DNA from 2 places in the Rhizobium sp. C104 genome. Region 1 is predicted to be linked to the other one. Evidence: riboswitches for the same ligand, from Rfam matches in the RefSeq annotation. Region 1 holds a riboswitch; the other holds the start of a gene.

The links. A riboswitch is a leader RNA that binds a small molecule or an ion and turns the genes downstream of it on or off. The one in region 1 is predicted to bind thiamine pyrophosphate.
Region 2: it holds a riboswitch for thiamine pyrophosphate, as region 1 does, so the genes downstream of both, MF410_RS36645 (HMP/thiamine-binding protein) here and MF410_RS32420 (phosphomethylpyrimidine synthase ThiC) in region 1, are expected to answer to the same signal.

Annotation. Positions count from the first base shown of each region.
Region 1 is NZ_CP092353.1:57,868-65,287, forward strand. It holds gene MF410_RS32395 (flagellar biosynthesis protein FlhA) at 1-1,923, opposite strand, end outside; gene MF410_RS32400 (hypothetical protein) at 1,947-2,837, opposite strand; gene MF410_RS32405 (hypothetical protein) at 3,007-3,174, opposite strand; gene MF410_RS32410 (hypothetical protein) at 3,430-3,978, shown strand; gene MF410_RS32415 (hypothetical protein) at 3,988-4,401, shown strand; TPP riboswitch at 5,524-5,654, shown strand; partial or broken gene MF410_RS32420 (phosphomethylpyrimidine synthase ThiC) at 5,915-6,118, shown strand; gene thiO (glycine oxidase ThiO) at 6,121-7,101, shown strand; gene thiS (sulfur carrier protein ThiS) at 7,098-7,295, shown strand; gene MF410_RS32435 (thiazole synthase) at 7,297-7,420, shown strand, end outside.
Region 2 is NZ_CP092348.1:4,002,795-4,010,214, reverse strand. It holds partial or broken gene MF410_RS20905 (NADH-quinone oxidoreductase subunit NuoF) at 1-573, opposite strand, end outside; gene MF410_RS20900 (formate dehydrogenase subunit gamma) at 570-1,049, opposite strand; gene MF410_RS20895 (LysR family transcriptional regulator) at 1,182-2,075, opposite strand; gene MF410_RS20890 (metalloregulator ArsR/SmtB family transcription factor) at 2,166-2,507, opposite strand; gene MF410_RS20885 (SDR family oxidoreductase) at 2,611-3,381, opposite strand; gene soxR (redox-sensitive transcriptional activator SoxR) at 3,477-3,953, opposite strand; TPP riboswitch at 4,244-4,357, shown strand; partial or broken gene MF410_RS36645 (HMP/thiamine-binding protein) at 4,348-4,464, shown strand; partial or broken gene MF410_RS20875 (ABC transporter permease) at 4,476-5,283, shown strand; gene MF410_RS20870 (ABC transporter ATP-binding protein) at 5,280-6,092, shown strand; gene MF410_RS20865 (ABC transporter substrate-binding protein) at 6,156-7,166, shown strand; gene MF410_RS20860 (acyltransferase) at 7,234-7,420, shown strand, end outside.

The DNA of each region.
Region 1 (7,420 bases):
CCTCTGTTTGGAGCCGGCAGCGTTCCGGATTTGCCCGATCTCTCCGACGGTTTCGATCGTTATATCCCTGTCGATCTCCGCCGCCGCCAGCACCGGAATGCGGCAGTTGTGGTGGATCATCAGCGTCTGGGTGAGCAGGCGCCATTCGCCCGGCACGATGATGACGGGATCGTAACCCCGCTCGTTGGTGTCCTCGAGAGCCTGCCTGGCTTTTTCGGCCAGCAGGCGCAGTCTTTCGGCTATCTCGATCTTCTCGGTCGCTCCAGCGGCATCATAGGACCGGATGAAGTGGTCCCATTCGGCCGGAAGCACCAGCGCCGGCAGCAATCCGCGCCGGTCGAGAAGCCCGAAGGCGATCTGCTTGACCAGCGCGGCGCGCGCCATTTCGGCCACGGCATCCGGTGCGTGATCGGTGCCGGCGTGCAGCATCACTTCCAGCAGTCCGCGCGGCTGGGAAAGCGTCACGCCGGAATCCAGCAGGCGCCTGACGACCGCGACCGTCAGCATCAGCGGCACCTGGGTGGCGACGTCGATCGCCAGTTTGCCGAGACGCGGTTCGAGGCTCCCCAGCCATTGTGCCGCGTCGTCGACGCTGAACAGGGCGCCGATATGGCGGCGGACGATGCGCACGATGTCGTCGGCAATCTGTTCGGCCGTCCGTTCAGGACCGCAGTTGACGAGGCCGGCGGGCACATTTTCCACCTGAAGATGGATCAGATCCTCGGCCATGCGGGGATCGGCGTTGAACGTCGGCACCGTCACGGAGACGCCGACGGCGCGCGCCGCCAGGCGAATCCGCGCGTCCAGCATTTCGCCGAGCCGCATCGCCTCAAGCCGCGCCAGCGTTTCCACCGCGACGGTGGCGATGACGGGATCGCCATATTTCGCCCTGTCGAGCGGATAGGAATTGGCGCTTTCCACGGCATTCGCCGATCCGGCCGCGGCAGGGCCCGCGCGCCGGCGATGAATCATGAAGGCTAGGCCCGCCAGACACAGGCCGATCGCGGCGAGCACGCTCGTCGGAAATCCCGGGACGAAGCCCGCGCAGATCGTCAGCGCCGCCGCAATCGCCAATGCGCGGGGCTCCCGGAAGAGTTCGCGGCCGATATCGCTGCCGAGACTGCCGTTGCCGTCATCGGACACGCGGGTCACGACGATACCGGCCGAGACTGCCATCAGAATCGACGGAATCTGCGACACCAGACCGTCGCCGATCGACAGCAGCGTATAGAGATGGGCAGCCTCGGCGAAGCTCAGCCCCTTCTGGAAGATACCGATCGCCAGGCCGCCTATGAGATTGACGGCGACGATCACCAATCCTGCGACCGCATCGCCCTTGACGAAGCGCATGGCGCCGTCCATCGCGCCGAAGAACTGGCTCTCCTGTTCGAGACGCGACCGGCGCTTTTGCGCAGCTTCCGTGGTGATATGGCCGTTGCGCAGGTCGCTGTCGATGGCGAGCTGCTTGCCCGGCATGGCATCGAGCGTGAAACGCGCGCCGACCTCTGCGATACGCTCGGCGCCCTTCGTCACCACGATGAACTGCACCAGCGCCACGATCAGAAAAATGATCAGGCCGACGACGACATTTCCCGCAACGACGAAATCGCCGAAGGCCATGATGATCTCGCCGGCATCGGCATCCGCCAGCACGAGCCGCGTCGAGGAAATCGTCAAGGCCAGGCGGAACAGCGTGCCGATCAGAATGACCGCGGGAAAGGTCGAGATTTCAAGCACGCTCTTCAGATAGGTCGTGGTGATCAGCACCACGAAAGCGAAGGAGAGATTGAAGGCGATCAGCACGTCCAGAACGATTGTCGGAAGCGGCAGCACCATCATCGTCACGACGGAGGCGAAAAACACCGCAAGCAGCATATCGGTGCGCCGCGCAAGCATGGCGATGGCGGATGACCTTACCTTCATGATCCGGCTTCCGACGCCATCGCCTATTCTTGTTCGCTGCTGGAAATTTCGGCGAGCTTCGGCTCGGCACTGCCGGCGGAGGCGAAATTGACCGTATCGTCCTCACTGTCGCGGGAAACGATCATCTGGTCGTTGCCGATCTCCTTGATCCGCCAGCCGCTCGCAACGACATCGCCTTCCTCGTAGCGGCGGCCGTCGGAGCCGATGATGAACCTGACTGGCGTATAGCCGGCGGCGGCGACGAAGCCGTCGAGACCGGAAGAGAGGGCGGTGAGATCGACGATGGAAACGGAACCACCGCGCCGGCTCATCGAGGCGATGATGCTACGCAGCTTCGTCTTGTCAGGCAGGCCGAGAGGTCGCGATCCTTCGCCGATGCGAATTTCGTCGGCGGTGGCGACGATGCTAAGATCTTGGGGAATCTGAGCCATACGAATGGCCTGGCGGATTTCGGCAGCGATCGCCGCCGATGACGGCGCCGGTTCGGGTGCGGCGGAAACCCTGACGGGCGGGCCTTCGTGAGCCGGCGCGTCGCTGTTGTAAAGGCCGACCAGCAAAAGCATCGCCGCCAGCCCGAGAAGGCCGGCAGCCGCAATCCGGCGTGGCGCGAACCGCCCGCGCCCGGCGCCGAGACCTTCGAGTTCGCAGGCCGTGCCGTCGAAGGAGATGGTCTGCCTCTTTGTAAGGCTCATCGTTCGATCACGCGGGATGGAATGACCATCGATCACCACGTCATCCCGCAGCGCGGTAAACGACACCGCGTCGGAGCCGCGGGAGCGCTGCAGACTGATGGCAAAGGCGGGTTCCGGTTTGGCGCCGAGGATGATCAGGTCGCAATCGGCGCTGCCGCCGACAACCTGCCGCTCCGCCGTCAACGGCAGAATGGAGCTGCGCCCGGCGCGCGTGATACGCAAGACCGGTCCGCCGCGGCCTGACGCAGCGTTGCCGGCGTTACCTCTGAATGTCGGCGAAGAGGGATCTAGATTCATAGCCATCTTGTTCCCGAACCGTCCGTCGAGCGGCTTTTATTGTCTTCGAGAGCGGGGAAGCGAGACGGGCGAACCCGTCGCGCCATTGTTTCAATCAGCCTGGGCCGATCTTCTTGATGGCGTTTGCGACGCCGTTGATCTTGGTGATTTCAGTTGCAACCTGCAGGCTCTGCGCGGTCGCTTCGTTCTGGGCCGACTTGAAGGCGGAAATCGCCGAGCCGATACCCGCATCGAGTGTCGAAGTACTAGTGCTGGTAGCCATGTCTTGAACTCCTTGCATGGTTTTGGCGGCCAAAATCTTGCAGAATTCCGGATCGAATTCAACAGCTTATGTTAAAAAGTTATTAATTCGCGATATGTACAACAATTGCGCGAAATGGATATCCGTCCTGTTCCCAGCGGACCGATGATCTGCAACAGTAGATCAGATAATTATTAACAGACTGGATTTCGCAGCCCCCTGATTTCCTTCGTTCATTAGTTGTCGGGCGGCATCCGGATCGTGAGGTAAACTCAGATGTTTGCGCGTTTTGTTTACATGGCCGCTATCGGACTGCTGGTCTCCTTTCCTCCATCAGCCGGCGCCGGCGAGCGGGAGGTGCGCCTGGATGTCGTCTCCCTGCCGCTTGGCGATGTCGTCCAGACGCTGTCCTTCATGTCTGGCATCCCGGTCACGACAGTCGGGACGCTGAGCGGCAAGGTCGAGCACTGGTCCGTCCGAGAAAGCGGAGCCAAGGCCTTCGTCAAGCTTGGCGATGCCAGCAATCTCTTCGTCGCCTATGACGGCAGCCGCATCATCATCGCGCCTAAGCAGGAGGTCTCCACCGTTGTCCTCGATCGCGGCGACCGCAGCTGGAAGACCGAGCAAAACGCCATTCGCGCGCTGTTCCCGCTACTGCCGGACGATGCACTGCGTGAAGATCCCGCCAGCGGCTTGGTGCTGGTGCGCGGCCCCTCCGTCTTCACCAAGGCCGTCGAAGACGTGCTGAGCCGGCAGGAAGCCGACAGCATCAAGGTCATCAAGGGCGGCCAGCTGGAAATCCTGACGACGAACAACGGTGCCTGAGCGGCTGATATGAAGGCGCTGAAGTCTCTCAGGCAGTTACTGGAGATCCGCAGCCTGCGGGCGGACAATCTTTCCCGCAGCCTCTCCGAGGCGCGGGCGGACGCCGAAAACGCGCGGGAGCGGGAAGCGAAAGCCTCCGAAGCGCTCGACATGGCAGCAAGCCGGGCCGCAGGCAATCCTATCGTCGACGAATTGCGCAAGAGCGGCGTTATCTCCGCCGCCAAGCTTCAGGACGCGTTGATGCGACAATCCGTATTGCGCAGCCATGAAGCCGATGCCGGCCGATCGCTTGCGCAGCGCAAAGACGCCCGGTGCGCCGCGCAAGAGCGGGCAGAACAAGCCGCCGCCGATTTTTCGCGAGCACAGAAGGCGGTATTGCGCGCCGAATTTTCGCTTGAAGCAGCGGAGAAAGTCGACCGGTAGAGAGCTAAGAACCAGCAGATGAACCAACCGCCTTGGCAGCGAACCAGCGTAACCACTGTCCTGATGCAACGTTCCGCGTCATCGCTTGATCATTGATGTTCAGCCTCAGCTTGAAATTAGTGCTCACGTTACGAATGCGAAACCTACCCGGGCTCCCCTCTTGTTCAGCAATGGCTGGATGGTGAACTTCGAGCGCATCACGATACGGAGTTGATCCGCGGCGTCGACCGGCCGTAATGGCTCCGCAGCTGGTGTCTTAAGCCAGGGTCCGAGTACGGCACGCTCATTCCAGCGCGTTTCCTCCGAGCGCCATCTGTTTTTCTCCCGCCAAGCCTGTTTGCTCATCGTAGCTAGGAACTGCTCAACGGCCATGCCAATGATAACGCCCTCAAACAGCGCGGCGATTAGCAGTTCAGGAATTTCGAAGTCTGCAATGGCTATACCGCCCGAAGCGCCTACTGCGGCAGCCCCGATGATCAGCCGAGGTGCTGCTCACAGCACCAACCTTTGGCCATATTGCATGCCCCTCTCCGGATTTCCCGCCACGATAGTACAACGCGCGTACCATATCCAAAAAAATGAGGCCTCGACCGCATGAAGCTTCCCCCGAGAAACCGATATTGGCTCTAGAGGACAGTCGACATCCGCTTCCGCTCAGGACGTTCCTACGTCGTGGCACGGCGCGATTTCGAGGCCAGCGCTCCGGCTTGTTGCTATGGAGCTCACGTTTTGGACGAAGATCGCATAATGGATCGTCGGGGACGGCGTGATCGCGCTGCTTGTGGGGTCGATTCGGATCCAGCCGGTGGGATTCGGGTGGCGGAAGCGCTCGCGCACTGAGAGCCTGCGCAATCGACAAAGCTAAGCACCTTCGCGGGCCGAAGGAACCTGTCTTAAGGAACGGGCGGGCCCGGCATTTCTCGCCTCGGTGGAGGTGGCGAATATCCGCCAGTTAGGTTCCTATTGCGGCGCGCATATCGCGCTTGTGAAATGCAATTAGCGGAGGCACGGAGACTTCCGGTTTCAACGGCGATTTTAGACGGGAAGCCGTCATGCTTGACGAGCAAGAAAAATATGCATTAGGCCTTGCTTGACAGAAGGGCAGCTCCGGTCTTTCATGGCGGCATTCACCAGGGGGGCCCGGCAAGGGGCTGAGATACTGCTGAACAATAAGGTGTTGCTTGTTGTGGCGCAGTGACCCGTTGAACCTGATCCAGTTCATACTGGCGTAGGGACGGTGCAAGCGCTCCAAGGCTTCGGATTCACGCGTGGAATCCATGCCGGCGTCTTTTCATCATTCCGGCTGACTGGGTCTCCAACTTTCAATTTGGAGCCTCAAACTATGACATTGCCGCAAAAAACTTCACCCCAACCGTCACCACCGGCCCGCTGCCAGTGTCGCGGAAGATCCATACCGGGAGTTATCCACAGTCATGTCCGCGTGCCGATGCGCGGAATCAGCGTCCATCCGACCGCCGGCGAGCCGCCTTTCGTCGTCTATGATTCCTCCCATCCCGACACCGCCCGCAGCTACCGTGACGAGACCTTGCCGAAGGAAGCGCACAAGGTGGCGCATTTCTGCTCGATGCGCATATCGCACAACATCCGCGCCGAGGCGCAGAAGGAGGGGCTGGACGCGATGGCGGCGAAATACCGACAGGGCGGCGAACTTTACATGTCGGTCGTAGAGGCCGCTAAAATACCGATTGGAGGATGACCATGCGCGTTCTTGTCAAGGGGGCCGGCGTTGCCGGCCTCACCGTGGCCTGGCAGCTTTATCGCCAAGGCTTCCGCGTCACCCTTACGGAGCTGGCCGACAAGGTCGGGGGCGGCGCCTCCGGCCTTGCCGGCGGCATGCTCGCCCCGTGGTGCGAACGGGAAAGTGCGGAGGAACCGGTGCTGACGCTCGGTCGTAATGCCGCCGATTGGTGGGAGGCAGCATTGCCCGGCCACGTCAAACGCCGAGGAACGCTGGTGGTCGCGGGTGGGCGAGATACCGCCGAGCTGGACCGCTTTTCCCGCCGCACAAGCGGATGGGAATGGCTGGACGAGGCGGCGATCGCAGCTCTGGAGCCTGATCTCGCCGGCCGCTTCCGCAGGGCGTTGTTCTTCCGGCAGGAAGCGCACCTCGATCCACGGCAGGCGCTCTCGGGACTTGCGGCAGGACTGGAGAACGCCCGCGTGCTTCTCGTGTTCGGCGTCACGGGCAATGCGAACGTTGCCCATTATGACCGGGTGATCGACTGCACCGGTGCCGCCCAGATTGGCCAACTGCCCGAATTGCGTGGTGTTCGAGGCGAGATGCTCTGCGTCGAAACGCGCGAGGTCAGCCTTTCTCGCCCCGTCCGCCTGCTGCATCCGCGCCACCCGATCTATATCGTGCCGCGCGAAAAGAACTGCTTCATGGTCGGTGCGACGATGATCGAAAGTGACGATGCGGGGCCGATTACCGCGCGTTCGCTGATGGAGTTGCTGAATGCTGCCTATGCGATGCATCCCGCCTTCGGCGAGGCACGCGTCACGGAAACAGGCGCAGGCGTGCGGCCCGCTTATCCCGATAATCTACCGCGCGTGACGCAGGAGAAACACACCCTCCATGTCAACGGCCTCTATCGCCATGGCTTTTTGCTGGCGCCGGCCATGGCCGGAGAGGTGGCGCGGCTTCTTCTAACAGAACAAACGGAAAGGAGGGCGCCATGACCTTCATCATCAATGGCGAGGAACAACAGGTCGCGGCCGCGACGCTCGCAGATCTGCTTCTCGCTCTGGACTACGAAGGCGGGTGGCTCGCAACCGCGGTGAACGGCGAACTGGTACACCGCGAGGATCGCGTCGATTTCATGCTTGGCGAGCGCGACCGCATTGAAATTCTCTCACCGATGCAAGGAGGCTAAGATGCTGAAACTTTACAGCGTCGAGGTCCATTCCCGGCTGCTGCTTGGCACCGCCCGCTACCCGTCTCCGGCCGTGCTTGCGGAAGCAGTGAGACGATCGAAGACCGAAATTGTAACTGTTTCGC
Region 2 (7,420 bases), on a different replicon from region 1:
GTCGGCAAAGGTGCCGCTGTCACCCTCATCGGCATTGCAGACGATATATTTGCGGTCCCCCGGGGCATCGAGAACAGTCTTCCACTTGATCCCAGTGGGAAAGCCGGCGCCGCCGCGTCCGCGCAGGCCGGAATCGGTGACTTCCTTGACGACTTCGGCGGATGTCATCGAAACGGCCCGGCGAAGGCCGGCCAGGCCGCCATGCGATTCGTAGTCGGCCAACGACAGTGGATCGGTGATGCCGCAGCGGGCGAATGTTAGGCGGGTCTGTTCCTTCAGGAACGGGAGGTCTTCAACCTCCCCGAGACAGAGCGGGTGATCGCCGCCGGTCATCATCCCGGCGTCGAACAATGCAGGCACATCCTTTGCTTTCACCGGTCCGTAACCGATGCGTTTGCCGGCGACCTCGACCTCGACAAGCGGTTCCAGCCAGAACATTCCGCGCGAGCCGTTGCGCACGATCTCGGCACCGAGGCCGCGGGCGGCGATCTCCTGGGCAATCGCCTTTGCCACCTTTTCGGCGCCGAGCGCCAGCGCGGCGGCATCTCGCGGAACATAAATCTTGATGCTCATCGGCGTGCCTCCGCAACGAGTTCCGCCGCCAGCTGATCGTCAACCCGGCCATAGACCTCGCCATCGAGCATCGCCGATGGCGCGCAGGCGCAGAACCCGAGACAGTAGACCGGCTCCAGCGTCACGCTGCCGTCGAGCATCGTTTGATGAAAATCGATGCCAAGCAGCGTCTTGACGCGCTCGGCCAGCGCATCGCCGCCCATCGACTGACAGGCCTCGGCGCGACAGAGCTTCAGCACATGCCGGCCGGCGGGGTGGTCGCGGTAATCATGATAGAAAGTCACGACGCCATGCACCTCGGAACGGGAGAGGTTCAGTTCCTCCGCGATCACGGGCACGGCTTCCTGCGGGATATAACCGAATTCGTCCTGAACCTCGTGTAGAATGGGAAGCAGCGGCCCTTCGAGGAAGCGAAGATCGGCAATGATCGCACGAGTGCGCGCGGCAATATCGCCTTCGGCGATATAAATGGTCATAAGGTAGCCCTCCCGACGGCTTGCTCGTTGCGGAATGGCGGCCCCTCCAGCCGAGCACCATCCGCCGCAAGCATCTCAGGGAAGCCGCCAGGGATCAATAAAGCTATCCTGTGGAACGATAGTTTTTTTCTATCAGAGTTCTTCATCTCGCACGAGCACCCGCGCTTCATGCAGCAAGGCAGAGACCAGCGGCGTGAAGGGCTCGCGATAGGGCGCGACAAGGCCGACGAGATGATGGGCCTCCGGCTCGACGATCGGAATCATCCGGATTTCCACCGGGAAACCAAAAGACTTGGCGACATTGCGCGGCATGATGCTCGCCCAGCGGCCGGTTCGAACATGCGAGAACAGCACGATCATCGAGTTGGATTCGAGCGTCGGATGCACCGTGGCACCGGCTTCCGTCAGGTGCCGATTGATGATTCGGCGGTTCTGCATGTCGGCGGTCAATAGACAAAGCCGAAGATCGCCGACCTCTTTCCATGTCACATTGTCGCGATCGGAGAGCGGGCTGCCCGCAGCCGTGATCAGATGATAGCGCTCGGCATAGAGCGGAACGCTGGTGACACGGCCGAGCGGCTCGTTTTCGAGATAGGTGATGCCCGCATCGATTTCGAGGTTTTCGAGCATGCTCAGCACCTGCAGCGAATTGCGCGAGACGATCGAGAAGGTGACGCCGGGATGCCGTTCCTGAAAAGGCGTGGTAATGCGCGAAAGCATGGCGAGCGCCGTCGGAATGGCGGCAAGGCGAATGTGGCCGGAAAGGCCGCGGCGGGCGGCGCGCATTTCCTCGCGCATGGTGCGCGCGTCGCCGACGATGCGCCGGGCCCATTCCAGCACGCGCTGCCCCTCCGGCGTCAGCCCTTGAAAACGCGAACCGCGCTGCACCAGCATGACCCCGAGCTGATCCTCGAGCTGCCGGATCGCGGCCGAAAGCGTCGGCTGCGAAATCCCGCACTCCTCCGCAGCGCGGCCGAAATGCTTTTCATTGGCTAGGGCGATGAAGAATTCCAGCTTGTCGATCATCCGGGCTCCCGCGACATTTCGCGTCCGGCCTCATCTTCGACACAGCAACCGTGCTCCGCAAGGGAATGAATCAAGTTAAGGCGACGCGCTTTAACAGTTTTCCGCAGCGGGAAAAAGATCGAACAGAGATTCGAGGAAGGCAAGCACGCTGACATTGCCGATACTGTAATAAACCAGCCTGCCTTGGCGGCGCGTATTGACTAGGCCTTCGAGCCTCAAACGCGCAAGCTGCTGCGAAACCATCGCCTGCTGAATGCCGAGAATATTCTCGATTTCACCGACCGTCCGCTCCTCTTTTGCCAGGATGCAGAGGATCAGCAATCGGGTGTGATGCGCCAAAGCCTTCAGCAGATCGCTCGCTTCATGGGCTTTTCCGGCGAGTATGTGCAAGTCCTGGCCGGTCATCCCCGGCTCCGGTTTAGGCAACGGCATTCGATATCTCGGAAGGGAGGCGATTTGGTAGATCAGAACAATAGCATATTCGCACAAACGAATTGGTCAATAGTGATGAAATGCCAAAAAAGGTCCAAGTAAATCAGCAGATAAGCTGTCCGCCGTTGATCTCGATCACCTGGCCGGTAATGTATCCCGAGAGTAAGGGAGCCGCCAGGAACAGATAGGCGGGAGCGCAATCCTCTGCCGTGCCAAGCCGCTGCAGGGGGATGGATTTCCGGGTCTGCTCCAGCTTTTCTCTGGAGGAATAGCGCTCGTGGAAATCCGTCTCGATCGTTCCCGGCGAGACGCAGTTGACGCGGATGCCATCCGGGGCAAGCTCGCGGGCAAGCGCCTTGGAATAGGTCGCAACGAAGGCTTTCGAGGCCGAATAGATCGACGAGCCGGGGCTGCCACCGGTGAGCGCCGAGATCGAAACGGTGTTGACGACGGCAGCACCCTCGGCCGCCTTCAATGCCGGCAGCAATGCGCGCGTCAGCGCCACTACCGAGGTCTGGTTCAGCCGTATGACCGCTTCATATTCGGCATCGGTCAGCGTCGCAGCGGGAAAACGGCCGAGCATGGTGCCGGCATTGTTGACGAGCACATGCACCCTGTCGAAGAAAGCCAGAACATCGTCGGCAAATTGCACCGCACCGCCGGCGGCAGAGAAATCGGCATGCAGCAGCAGCGCCCGTCTTTCCGATTCAGCCGTCAGCAGGAAATCCGGCAGGTCCCGCCCCGGCTTGCGCCCGGTATGGACGATCACTTTCGCGCCGCAATCCAGAAACTGCCGAGCGACTTCGAGGCCGATGCCGCGGCCGGCGCCGGTGACGACGACATTACGATTTTCAAACAGTCTGGGATGAAACACGAAGCCGTCCTCCTCGGATGCGTCACCTGCCCTTAACATATGAGCACACCGACCGAAAGAAAGGCAGGCATCGATCTTTCCGGGGAGATCCAGGACTAAACAACGAGCTCGTTTTCGGTCTCCAGAAGCCGCGCACCCGGCCCTTCCCTGCCGAGCCGGTCACAGGGATTGCGCAACGGACAGCTTTCGATCGACAGGCAGCCGCAGCCGATGCAGCCGGTCAGGCGGTCGCGCAGCAGACTGAGCCGATTGATTCGTGCGTCGAGATCGTCCTTCCATCGCGCCGACAGCGTCTGCCAATCGGCGACGGTCGGCGTGCGCCCCTGCGGCAGGGACTGGAACGCCGCCTGGATTTCCGAAAGCGGAATGCCGACACGCTGTGCCACCTTGATGATGCCGAGGCGGCGAAGCACATCGCGCCCGTAGCGGCGCTGATTGCCGCGGGAGCGGATGCTCGAGATCAAACCCTTGGTCTCGTAAAAATGCAGCGCCGAGACGGCAAGGCCGCTGCGTTCCGCCACTTCGCCGACAGTCAGGAGCTTTCCGAGCGGCGCTGCCGAAATACCATCCATCGCCTCTTGACCTCAATATTGGTTGAGGTCTTATACCCTTTGCTTCTGCGATCGTAAAGCCCGATCGGGCGCTCCCGCTCTTACTCCGATAAGGGCGCTGGCACCCCTTACGCCGATATTGCCGCCAGAGGCAGCAAGCTGCGGTCCCGTTCCCGGCAGGTACGGGCCCACCGAGGAACACCCGAGCGGGATCCCGCTCGGGTGTTTCCCTCACAACAGAGCTTTTCCGACCGTGCGGACGGGTTCCCAAATTTGCGGTTGCGGGAAGAAAACACGGGTGATAGTTTCCGACGAAATAACAGGGGAGCTCCGTATTGCCGGGGCTGAGATATGAGGCGCTAGCCTCTGGACCCTTTAAAGCTGATCTGGGTAATGCCAGCGGAGCGAGGTTCAGATGTTCTCAGGCGCAGAAGTGTCACTTTATCCGATGTCCGGCAATGTCGTCGGCATCATTCGCGATGCCGTCAAAACGCTCGATCCCTATCGCGGCCGGCTAGGCATCGAGACCGAAATCAAACGCTGATGACATCGCCGCAACCATCGGGTTCGCACCTTTCCGCGCTCCGCGCCGCTCTCTATCGGGGGTTCCCCGCCTTGCTCGCGGGCTGCGCCTTTTTGGCGGCATGGGAACTCTATGTCGATCTTTCCGGCATCAAGCCTTCCATTCTGCCGGCGCCTTCGCGCATCGTTATCCAGGGCTGGCTGAACCGTGAGGCGCTGATATCAAACACCTGGCCGACGCTTGGTGCGACGCTCGGCGGTTTCGCGCTGTCGCTTGCCTTCGCCTTCACCTCTTCGATCCTCATGGATTTCATGCCATTCATGCGCCGGGCATTGCTGCCGATCTTCATCGCCAGCCAGACCCTGCCGCTGGTGGCGATTGCGCCGCTCGTCGTCTTATGGTTCGGTTTCGGCCTTTTGCCGAAGATCCTGCTGGTGGCGCTCGTCACCTTCTTTCCGCTGCTCGTCGCCCTGCTGCAAGGCTATGAATCGACCGACCGCGACATCGCCGAATTGCTGCATTCGATGAAGACGAGACCGCTGGCGCATTTTCCGCCTGGCACGGCTTCCCTCGGCGCTGCCCTATTTCTTCGCCGGCCTGAGGATCTCGATCACCTATGCCGTCGTCGGCGCGATCTTTGCCGAATATGCCGGCGCCGCAAGCGGCCTCGGCATCTATATCCTCAACGCCAAGAACAATTTCCGTCCCGATCTCGTGCTCGCCGCCGTCGTCGTCAGCGCCGTGCTGACCCTTTGCCTGTTCGGCCTAACACTCTTGATAGAGCGCCTCCTTATGCCCTGGCAGCCATCCGGGGAGCGGCGCCGATGAGCGACAAAATGGTCGAACTGCGCAATATCGCGAAATCTTTCGACGGCATGCAGGTACTGGGCGATATTTCGCTCGGCGTCGGGAACGGCGAGTTCGTTTCGATCGTCGGCCCGTCCGGCTCGGGAAAATCGACGGTGCTGCGATTGCTGACGCAGTCGCTTCGACCCGATTCCGGCTCGGTGCTTTTCAATGGCGCGCCGCTTGAGGAAGCGCCGCATTCCTTCGCCTTCATGCCGCAGCGTGATGCGCTGATGCCCTGGCGCCGGATCATCGACAATGCGGCCCTCGGCCTCGAGGTAAAAGGCAAGAGCCGCCGCGCGGCCCGCGCCGCTGTGGCGCCTTTGTTCGAGCGCTTCGGCCTTGCCGGCTTCGAACACCATTATCCGTCCGAACTATCGGGCGGCATGCGCCAGCGCGCCGCTCTGCTGCGCACCGTCGTCCAGACCCAGGACATGCTGCTGCTCGACGAGCCTTTCGGCGCGCTCGACGCGCTGACGCGCACGCAGATCCAGGAGTGGCTGCAGGGCATGTGGACCGAACACCGCTGGACGGCGCTGCTGATCACCCATGATGTCCGCGAGGCGGTGTTCCTCTCCGACCGCATCTATGTGCTTTCGGCCCGCCCGGCGCGCATCATTCGAGAATTCCGCGTTCCCCTGCCCCGCCCCAGAAGCCTTGCCGATCTCGGCTCGCCGGCGGCCCAGGCGATCGAAACCGAAATCCTGCAGACCCTGCTTCATCCGCTGGAACAGGATGATCTTAGGCCGGTCGGCCTGAAATCTGCATCCTGTTCTGAACTAAAGAGTTAGATCATGACGCCGAAAACCGCGCACACTTTCGGCACCATGCTCTAGAGACCTGAGGAGGTCATCATGCTGCTTCTCACCCGTCGCCAGACGATTTTCGCCGCCATCGCGGCAGGCCTTGTCGGCCGCCCGGCCTTCGCCCAGTCGGCGCCCGCAAAGGCTCGCATCGCACTCGACTGGACGCCCAACACCAACCATATCGGCATCTATGTCGCCAAGGCGAAGGGTTTTTATGCCGCCGCGGGCCTCGATGTCGACATTCTACCCTATGCCGATACGAGTGCCGGAACGCTGGTATCGAACGGCGTCGCCGACTTCGGGATCAGCAGCGAGATCGAGGCCATCACGCAGCGCGCCGCCGGCGGTGACGTGAAGATGGTCTACGGCGTCGTCCAGACTGAAACAGCACGCCTGATCTTCAAGGGCGGACGCGACGACATCAAGAGCCCAAGGGATCTCGACGGCAAGACCTATGGCGGATTCGGCGGCACCTGGGAGAGCGCGCTGATCTCCGCGATGATCCGCAACGATGGCGGCAAAGGCGAGGTCAAGACCGTCACGCTCGGCACCTCCGCCTATGAAGCGCTGGACAATGGCTCGATCGATTTCACCCTGGAGATCTATACCTGGGAAGGCGTCGCCGCCGAACTGGAAAACCGGAAGATCGCCCGCTTCCACTATTCCGACTACGGCATTCCCGACGAGCAAACCACGGTCATCGTCTCCAGCGACACCTATCTTTCGGCCAATCGGGAAAATGCCCGCGCTTTCATTCAGGCGACGCGAAAGGGTTATGCCTATTCCGTTGATCATCCCGACGAAGCCTGCGCGCTGCTGATAGCGGAGAGCAACGGCGCGCTGATGAACGCCGAATTGGTGAAAGCTTCGCAAAAGGCATTGATCGAAGGACACTTCCTGAAATCCCAGGCCGGTGTGATCGGCACCCTCGATCCGGCCAAGGCCGATGCTATCGGCGGCTTCCTGGTCGAGAACGGCATTCTGGTCGATGCGAATGGCGCCGCACTCAAGGAGAAGCCGGACTTTTCCACCTATTATACCAACGACCTGCTGGCCTGAGTCCAGCCCTGGCCTTGCCCGCCGCGGCGTTCCGCGGCAAAGTCTTGAGCTATAAGGCGAGGGACAGATGCGACAACAGGAGAGATTGGCCGGAGCGGACTTTCTGCGCGCGACGGCTTGTCTGCTGGTGCTTGCCCACCATCTCGCGCTCCGGCTGGATATGCGCAGAATTCCCGACGAACTGGGAACGACTGCGCAGATCCTCCGCTTCGGCAATTTCGGCGTTGCCATCTTCTTCGTGCTCAGCGGCTTTC